DNA from 3 places in the Marinobacterium sp. xm-a-127 genome. Region 2 is predicted to be linked to each of the others. Evidence: predicted binding sites of a transcription regulator. Region 2 holds the regulator's gene; each other region holds the start of a gene.
The links. The regulator sigma-54, encoded in region 2, starts transcription at its own class of promoters, with help from an activator protein. The targets are predictions, from matches to a motif close to TGGCACNNNNNTTGCTNT.
Positions count from the first base shown of each region.

Region 1: the regulator sigma-54 is predicted to act here: its motif matches at 1,785-1,802, upstream of urtA (urea ABC transporter substrate-binding protein).
Region 3: the regulator sigma-54 is predicted to act here: its motif matches at 1,191-1,208, upstream of glnA (glutamate--ammonia ligase).

Region 1 covers NZ_WBYH01000003.1:128,019-131,302, reverse strand. The annotation lists gene urtB (urea ABC transporter permease subunit UrtB) at 1-390, opposite strand, end outside; gene urtA (urea ABC transporter substrate-binding protein) at 460-1,743, opposite strand; gene XMA127_RS06590 (hypothetical protein) at 2,048-2,398, shown strand; gene XMA127_RS06585 (uracil-xanthine permease family protein) at 2,435-3,284, opposite strand, start outside.
Region 2 covers NZ_WBYH01000001.1:600,717-604,000, forward strand. The annotation lists gene XMA127_RS02875 (PTS sugar transporter subunit IIA) at 1-425, opposite strand, end outside; gene hpf (ribosome hibernation-promoting factor, HPF/YfiA family) at 438-728, opposite strand; gene XMA127_RS02885 (RNA polymerase factor sigma-54) at 781-2,280, opposite strand; gene lptB (LPS export ABC transporter ATP-binding protein) at 2,311-3,036, opposite strand; gene lptA (lipopolysaccharide transport periplasmic protein LptA) at 3,039-3,284, opposite strand, start outside.
Region 3 covers NZ_WBYH01000008.1:29,558-32,841, reverse strand. The annotation lists gene typA (translational GTPase TypA) at 1-904, opposite strand, end outside; gene glnA (glutamate--ammonia ligase) at 1,294-2,700, shown strand; gene glnL (nitrogen regulation protein NR(II)) at 3,025-3,284, shown strand, end outside.

The DNA of each region.
Region 1 (3,284 bases), on a different contig from region 2:
GGTTGAAAGCAGCGCACCAAATTCAGAACGCAAAGTGTTATTGATACTGACACGTTTAAAGTGGCGCTTATTGTCGATCACAACCAAACTGCCATCACGCAGCCTGATTGCCTCAGCCCCCTTTTCAGCCTTCTCAACTCGATAGAGCTGCTTCTCTTTTTTGTGGTAGTAGAGTTGGCTGTCGAGCATCAGTTGAACTAAGGATAGGGCCTCGCCTGAATCGGTAGCCATCCAGTCGCTAATAATGCGTGATTTTTCAGTAAACTTTGCTTTTGTCAGCTTCTCTTCGTACTGATTAAACTCAGCCTCGCCTGCTAGAACTGGCAGAGCAAGCAGCGAGATGATCAGCATCAGAGAGCTTAGAAGCGATTTTCTAACAGATCGCATCATAATGAGATTCCTTACAGGTGGAAAAAAGGCGGCAGTATCTGCCGCCTGGTCTTTTCTTGTTAAGAAAGATTAGAAGTTCTGACCAGAACAGGTTGCGGTTTTCACGTTGTAGTTCCCGCAAGAGAGTGGCTGGCGCCAGTCTGAGATAAGGTCTTTAGAACCCTCTAGGAAATCAGACCATGCATCACCAACCACCAAACCTGAAGTTGAAGAGACCACTTCAAATTGACCATCATCTTGGATCTCACCGATCAGAACCGGTTTAGAGATGTGGTGGTTTGGCATCATAGTGGATAGGCCACCTGTAAGGTTTGGTACAGAGACACCGATGAGAGCATCTTGGACAGCCGATGGATCCGTTGTACCAGCTTTTTCAACCGCTTTAGCCCACATGTTGAAGCCGATGTAGTGCGCTTCCATTGGGTCATTGGTTACACGATCTTCGTTACCAATGAATGAGTGCCAGTTCTCGATAAACTCATCGTTCACTTCACTATCAACGCTCATGAAGTAGTTCCAAGCAGCTAGGTGACCTACAAGCGGTCCAGTATCCATACCAGATAGCTCCTCTTCACCGACAGAGAAAGCAACCACTGGAATATCTTCAGAGCTGATGCCCTGTGAACCTAGCTCTTTGTAGAAAGGTACGTTGGCATCGCCGTTAATGGTAGAGACAACCGCAGTCTTCTTACCCGCTGAACCGAACTTTTTAATGTCCGATACAATCGACTGCCAATCAGAGTGACCGAATGGCGTGTAGTTCACCATGATGTCCTCTTCAGCAACACCCGCCGCTTTTAGGTAAGCATCCAAGATTTTGTTAGTTGTACGTGGGTAGACATAGTCAGTACCGGCTAGCACCCAACGCTCAACACCCAACTCGTTCATTAGGTAATCAACCGCTGGAATCGCCTGCTGGTTTGGCGCAGCACCTGTGTAGAAGACGTTTTTAGACGACTCTTCACCTTCGTACTGAACTGGGTAGAACATGAGGCTGTCTAGCTCTTCAATAACCGGAAGAACCGATTTACGTGACACCGATGTCCAACAACCGAAGATCGCGTCCACCTTCTCTTTCTCAACTAGCTCACGTGCTTTCTCAGCAAACAGTGGCCAGTTAGACGCTGGGTCGACAACCACAGGCTCAAGTTGTTTACCTAGCAAACCGCCCTTCTTGTTCTGCTCTTCGATCAGCATCAGCATGGTGTCTTTCAGTGTTGTCTCACTGATCGCCATTGTGCCCGACAGTGAGTGAAGCACGCCCACTTTGATCGTATCAGCCGCCATTGCAAGATTCGTTGCAGAAACAGCTAAGGCTAGCGCAGCAGATTTAAACATAGTTGATTTAGACATCAGGGTCTTCTCCTTTGATTAGTAACCTAGATGTTTTTCTTATTGCAGAGTGCGTGCCAGTTTTTGAAATAGTCCGTAAATTAATTTTATTTATGTTTAAAAACAATAAGATAAACAATTAATATTATTCTATTTGACGCATATGAAGAGATTTTGCAGTGCACCATTAAGTGACATTTGCGACAGGAATGCGCACCAAAAGATCGCAAAAGTAAATTTTTAAGGGTATTTTGGTGCACTTGTTTGGGGTTGTGGGATTAGCCATATAGCGGCTGACAGGCGAGAACTCAACTACGGAGCTGCCGTGACTGGCTTCAGCCTGTCATCCGCAGTCAGAAACGATCGCCTCATCTTCGATAAGGCTCCAACATCAATTCAGCGTGCGAACCGTTGGAGCGGTCTTGAAAAGGCCGCGATTTTTACCGATATAAATCGCCTCATCTTCGATGAGGCTCCAACATCAATTCAGCGTGCGAACCGTTGGAGCGGTCTTAAAAAGGCCGCGATTTTTACCGATATAAATCGCCTCATCTGTGATAAGGCTCCAACATCAATTCAGCGTGCGAACCGTTGGAGCGGTCTTGAAAAGGCCGCGATGCGTGCTGATAAAAATCGCCTCATCTGTGATAAGGCTCCAACTGAAAAGGCCCCATAAGGGGCCTTTGATCGATTAGAAAGGTAAGTTAAAAACTTACTCCTCTTCCTTCTTAGGATGAGGCATAAACAGGTTGAGTACGATGGCGCAGACTGCTGCTGGTAGTAGACCTGTTGTTAAAAGCGCCTTAACTGTACCGTCTAGGTGCTGAAGCGCTTCTGGAACCTGCATTAGACCCAGGCCAAGTGATAGTGATACTGCAAAGATCACCATGTTACGGCTGTTCCAATCCACATCAGCCAGCATCTTCATACCTGAAGAGGCAACCATGCCGAACATCACGATAACACCACCACCCAATACTTCGATTGGCACAGTAGAGATGAGAGCACCCACTTTAGGGATCAGACCACAAACGATCAGGAAGATCGCACCAATGGTTGCCACGTGACGACTCATCATACGCGTCATTGCGATCAGACCAACGTTTTGCGAGAACGATGTATTTGGCAGTGCACCAGCTAGAGCAGATAGCGCTGTACCTAGACCGTCTGCATAAGTTGCGCCTTTGATCTCAGTATCAGTTGCTTCACGATCCGCACCACCTTTGGTGATACCCGATACGTCACCCACTGTCTCAATCGCAGAGATGAATGACATAAGTGCAATACCTATGATGGCACCTGCGCCGAACTCGATTCCGAATGGGAAGAGCTGTGGCAGCGCAAAGCTTGCAGCACGGCCGACGTTACCGAAGTTAACCATACCCATAAAGTAGGCCAGAACGTAACCTGCAATCAGACCGATCAATATAGCCGCTGAGCTGATCATGCCTTTACCGTAGAATTTCAGACCTAGGGTCACCACAATAACGGTACCAGCAACAGTCCAGTTCTCTAACGAACCAAACTCAGGCTTACCAATCGCCGGAACGCCACCTGCCGCG
Region 2 (3,284 bases):
AGGGCTTCAGAGTTCGTGCAGTCTCTGAGAGAATTGAGGGCTTCGGGCTTACTGAACAGCTCTGCTAGACCAGCCAGTGTCTTAAGGTGCTCATCATTTCCATCATCGGGCACGATCAGTGCGCAGACAAGATCGACCGGCGCTGAATCGATTGAATCAAAATCGACACCGCCATCGAGTGTGATTAAGCAGGCGGATGCTGTTGAACAGCCCGGAATTCGACAGTGGGGTATACCCACGCCAGAGCCAATTCCTGTACTGCCTAATCGTTCACGATTAAGAAGGCCTGTAAAAATTTCATCTTCTGTTACGCCATCAACTGAAGAGGCCAGCTTTTCGCTGGCCACTTGAAGAAGGCGTTTTTTACTGGCGACTGACTCCCGGCAGGCGGTTGTTTCAGTCGTCAGTAGGTCACCTAGTTGCATGTTGTCGTTCGTTTATTTGTGAGATTTCATTTTTTCTTTATGCTTGATGATTTGGCGATCAAGCTTATCCACTAAGCCATCAATCGCTGCATACATGTCATCATGCTCATCAGAAGCGACCACTTGGCCACCGGCTAAGTGAATATCAGCCTCGGCTTTTTTACCCTGCTTTTCGACACTGAGAGTAACTTGTACATTCTGAATGTTGTCGAAGTGACGTTCTAGCTTATCGAACTTGTTACGTACGTATTCACTTAGAGCTTCAGTCAGGTCTACGTGATGACCAGTAATATTTATCTGCATATGACTTCTCCTCGTCTTAGGCGGAGTGAAAAAATGAGGCCGCCTACCTCAATTAAACCAAACGCTTTCTCTCATTTGAAGGTGGAATGTTGAGAACTTCGCGATATTTAGCAATGGTTCGTCTTGCAACATTCACCCCCTCTTCATCTAGTAGTGTAGCAAGCTTACTGTCACTTAGTGGCTTGCGAGGGTCTTCTTCTGAAATTAATTTTTTAATGATTGCTCGGATCGCAGTTGACGATGCACCACTGCCGTCACTGGTAGCCACCTGACTCGAAAAGAAATACTTCAATTCAAAGACACCGCGCGGGGTGTGCATGTATTTTCGAGTTGTAACACGGGAGATGGTGGATTCATGTAGATCAACGGCTTCAGCAATATCGTGAAGAATAAGAGGCTTCATCGCCTGTTCACCCTGCTCGAGAAAACCGATCTGTCTAGTAACGATCTCCGTTGAGACCTTTAAGAGGGTCTCATTGCGGCTTTGTAAGCTCTTTATGAACCAGCGTGCATCTTGTAGATGGTCTTTTAAAAATTGGTTCTCCGCGGAGTTGTCTGCACGTTTAATCATGCCTGAGTAGACATCATTGATACGTAGTTCAGGGACTACGTCGTTATTGAGAGTGAGTGTCCACTCCCCAGCGCGTTTACGCACGATCACGTCCGGTACGATGTAATCAGTATCACCCAGATCTAACGAGTCTCCTGGTGTTGGGTTAAGTGATTGAATTAACCTAACCACCTCTGACAGTTGCTCCTCTTTGAGCCTCATACGGCGCATCAAAGATTTAAAGTCTCGACTGCCCAACAGATTTAAATAGTCGGTCGCTAGGCGCAGAGATTCGGCTCGCCAAGGGGTCTCTATGGGTAGCTGTCTTAACTGGATTTTCAAACACTCTGCAAGATCACGGGCACCGACACCGGGTGGGTCAAACTGTTGAATACGGTGAAGTACTGTCTCTACCTCATCCATTTCCACTTCAAAAAAGAGTTCAGGTAGCTCCTCTTGGCAGCTGAGAAGAATGTCCTGCAGATCGGTGATCAGATAGCCACGATCATCGATAGAGTCAATAATCATCTCAGCAATGTATCGATCAACATCGCTGAAATTAACCAGATTCAGTTGCCAGTTAAGGTGGTCTTGGATGGTTTCAACCGCAGCGTCATTATCACCTGGCATCCAATCATCATCACGATTGGAATTTGAAGAGCTTTGGTAAGTATCGTCCCATTGACTGTCGGTTGAAAGCTGTTCAGGGATGTCATCAGTAGACCAGCTATCTTCCGGCTGAGACGATTCGAGCGTCTCTTCGATCTCTGAATTAGATTGGGTCTCATCTAAGGTTGATGACTCTTTTTGCTCAATGCTCTGAGAGTTCTCTTCACTCTGATCTTCTTCATCGGCTACCTCCAGTAGTGGGTTACTATCGAGTGCCTCTTGAATCTCTGTCTGTAGCTCTAAGGAGGAGAGTTGCAGCAATTTGATCGCTTGCTGCAATTGTGGGGTCATGGACAGGTTCTGTCCGACTTTGAGCTGTAAAGAGTGCTTCATTAAAATGATAATTACTTAAAAGTGTGAGAGTTACAAGCGAAAATCATTGCCCAGATAAGCCTCTTTAACGGCTTGATTCATCATGATCTGCTCAGGCTCACCCTCTGCAAGAATGTTACCCTCACTAACGATGTAAGCCCGTTCGCAAATGTCGAGAGTCTCTCTGACATTGTGATCTGTTATCAGGACGCCAATACCTCGATCTTTAAGGTGTCTGATGGTCTGTTTGATGTCGCTGACAGAGATGGGGTCTACACCAGCAAAAGGCTCGTCCAGTAGGATGAAGTCAGGATCGTTTGCTAGGGCTCTTGCAATCTCAACTCGGCGTCTTTCACCTCCGGATAGGACCATCCCTTTGGACTCTTTGATGTGAGTGATATGAAACTCTTCAAGCAGTGACTGAGCTTTCTCGTGTTGTTGATCTTTGGTCAGGTCTTTTCTCTGCTCCAGTATGGCCATTAGATTGTCGTAGACACTCAGCTTTCTGAATACAGAGGCCTCTTGCGGAAGATAGCCTAAGCCGCGTTTTGCGCGCTCATGAATAGGCATTCTAGTGACGTCGTCGCCATTGAGACGAATGTTGCCTCGATCCGCTCTGACCAGACCTACAATCATATAGAAGCAGGTTGTCTTACCCGCTCCGTTGGGCCCAAGCAATCCTATAATCTCACCGGGCTCAACAGTGACGGACACATCTTCAATAACAGAGCGTCCTTTGTAGCTTTTGGCTAGGTGGAGGGCTTCGAGTGAACTCATGGTTAATTATCTTTTTTAGGCTGAAGAACCATTTTGACACGCTGGCTTCCGCTCTCACTGCTAAAGGCTTTTACTTTAGAGTTCGCCATGTCGTAATTAATTTTAGCCCCAGTGAACTCGTCACCACCCTGAGTCACTCTAGCGTTCCCCGTAATTAACAGCAGTTGAGAGCTTACTGTGTAATCCAGAATTGAACCGGTTGCATAGGTAATCTCTTGGTCCAGTTGAGGGCGTTGTTCGAAGTAGGC
Region 3 (3,284 bases), on a different contig from region 2:
CAGAGAGTGCTGGTAGTGCTTCAACAACATCTGGGTGACACAGCGTATCTGAGATGTTGAGTTCGTCTAGACCGGTAATACAGACAATGTCACCTGCTTGTGCACTGTCGACATCGACACGATCAAGACCGTGGTAGCCCATGATCTTAAGGATACGACCTGAACGCATTTTTGCGTGTGAATCGATGACTTTAACAGGCGTGTTGGTAGAGATCTTACCGCGTGAGATACGACCCACACCGATAACACCGACAAAGCTGTTGTAGTCCAACGCAGAGACCTGCATCTGGAATGGACCTTCTGTATCGACGTGAGGCGCATCAACGTGCTTGATGATCGCTTCAAATAGAGGCGTCATATCGTCAGCCATAGCTTCGTGATCATCACCCGCAATACCGTTGATCGCTGAGGCGTAGACAATCGGGAAGTCCAACTGCTCATCGGTAGCGCCTAGGTTGTCGAACAGTTCGAAAACCTGATCCATAACCCAATCTGGACGTGCACCAGGACGGTCGATTTTGTTGATAACAACGATTGGCTTAAGGCCGCGTGCAAAGGCTTTCTGAGTAACGAAGCGTGTTTGTGGCATTGGACCATCAACTGCATCAACAAGCAGAAGGACCGAGTCAACCATCGACATAACACGCTCTACCTCACCACCGAAATCGGCGTGCCCAGGAGTATCGACGATGTTGATGCGGTAGTCGTTCCAAGTGATGGCGGTGTTTTTGGCAAGGATGGTGATGCCACGCTCTTTCTCTTGGTCGTTTGAGTCCATGACGCGCTCAGCGCCTTCATCACGACGGCCAAGGGTACCTGACTGCTCTAGAAGTTTATCAACTAGGGTGGTTTTGCCATGGTCGACGTGTGCGATGATGGCGATATTGCGAAGATTTTCGATCACGAGGTGAGTCTCATTAATTAAAGATGCGCGGATTATACGCGTCGAGCGTGATCAAGGCGAATTAATAGCCAATAAATTTGGACCATATGAACAATTGTTAGAAGCGAATCTAGTGCAAAATTTTTTGGCTGGAGTATCATATTGGCACACATCGACAGACTAGTAATAGTTTAAAGCACCATTGTGGTGCGTATGTTTTAGGTGTGCATCAAATTGGTGCGTTTATTGTCATTGGTGATTCGTTGCTGATGCGGTAAATCACCGTAAATAAAGACTTTTTTCGAGTTGGCATACTGTTTGCTAGCTCGTTAGGAAGACTGAGCTTGCATGGTGCAGGCTTAAACCCAAGGCTACTAGTCTGGCAATATCTGATAATGGAGAGAGCCATAATGTCTGAACAGACACTAAATCTGATCAAAGAAACTGACGCGAAGTGGATCGACCTTCGCTTTACAGACTCTAAAGGTAAAGAGCAGCACGTAACTATCCCAGTTCACGAAATGGGTGACGACTTCTTCGAAGACGGCAAAATGTTTGATGGCTCATCTATCCAAGGTTGGAAGGGTATTAACGACTCTGACATGATCCTTCGTCCAGATGACTCTTCATCTATCGTTGATCCATTCTCTGAAGATGCAACAGTCATCATCCGTTGTGACATCGTTGAGCCTGCTACAGGTCTTGGTTACGAGCGTGATCCACGTTCTGTTGCTAAGCGTGCAGAAGAGTACCTGAAATCAACAGGTATCGCTGACAGCGCTATGTTCGGTCCAGAGCCAGAGTTCTTCGTATTTGACGAAGTTCACTTCCACTCTGACATGTCTGGTTGTGGCTACACTGTATCTTCTGAAGAAGCTGCATGGTCTTCTAACAGCAAATTCGAAGGCGGTAACACAGGTCACCGTCCACGCGTTAAAGGCGGTTACTTCCCAGTACCACCAGTAGACTCTCTACACGATCTTCGTGCTGCAATGTGTGACGCGATGACAGCGATGGGTCTGCACGTAGAAGTACACCACCACGAAGTAGCAACTGCTGGTCAGTGTGAAATCGGTGTGGCAGGTAACACCCTTGTTAAGAAAGCTGACGAAGTTCAGATTCTTAAGTACGCAGTTCACAACGTTGCTCACGCTTACGGTAAAACAGCTACGTTCATGCCTAAGCCAATCGTTGGTGACAACGGCTCTGGTATGCACGTTCACCAGTCTCTATCTAAAGGCGGTGTTAACATCTTCGCTGGCGACGCATACGCGGGCCTATCTGAAGAAGCTCTTTACTACATCGGCGGTATCATCAAGCACGCTAAAGCGCTTAACGCTCTATGTAACCCAGGTACTAACTCGTACAAGCGTCTTGTTCCAGGCTTCGAAGCACCAGTTATGCTAGCTTACTCAGCTCGTAACCGTTCAGCTTCTATCCGTATCCCATACGTAACTAGCCCTAAAGGCCGTCGTATCGAGACACGCTTCCCTGATCCAATCGCTAACCCATACCTAGCGTTCTCTGCGCTAATGATGGCGGGTCTTGACGGTATCCAGAACAAGATCCACCCTGGCGATGCAGCAGACAAAGACCTTTACGATCTACCAGCTGAAGAAGCTGCTCAGATCCCACAGGTTTGTTCTTCACTAGAAGAAGCTCTGGACGCTCTAGAAGCTGATCACGAGTTCCTAACTCGCGGCGGCGTATTCACTGAAGACATGCTAAACGCTTACATCGAACTTAAGCGTGAAGAGTGTGCTCAAGTGAGCCAGACAACTCACCCAATCGAATACGATCTTTACTACTCAGTTTAAGATCTTATCGATTCAAAAAACCCGGCACCTGCCGGGTTTTTTATGTTCAGGACGAACGGTATCCTGCGAGCAAAAGGATGTGCAGGAGCAGGGCATGCCAGGACGAACGGTATCCTGCAGGCGCATGGATGCGCACAAAACACCTCGCACCAAAATGGTGCATAATATCTTCATATATGCCATTCTATTGTGCATGCTAAAACTCAAAAGCCCGTGGTTACTGGGTTTCGCTGAGTTGGCAACCTTTTTGCTTATTAAGTAGAGCTATTAAGGCTTAACGCTAGAGTAGAGCTGTTAAGTCATCAAAACCCTTGGGAATACCTAATGTTCGGATCGCAACAGTACAAATTGATTCTTGAAAACCTCAATACGGCTGTATTGGTACTGGGGCAGAAGTTCGAGTTGAAGTATATGAATCCGGCCGCTGAGGTTCTGTTAGAGGGTAGCTTTAAACGCTTAAAAAATTCACACATCGAGTATCTCTTTATTGGTTCCGAAGAGGAGCTCAAGCTATTAGAGAGTGTCTCTGCGACGGGACAGCATGTCAGTAAACGCGAAGCCGCTCTGATTACCTTTGGTGGTAA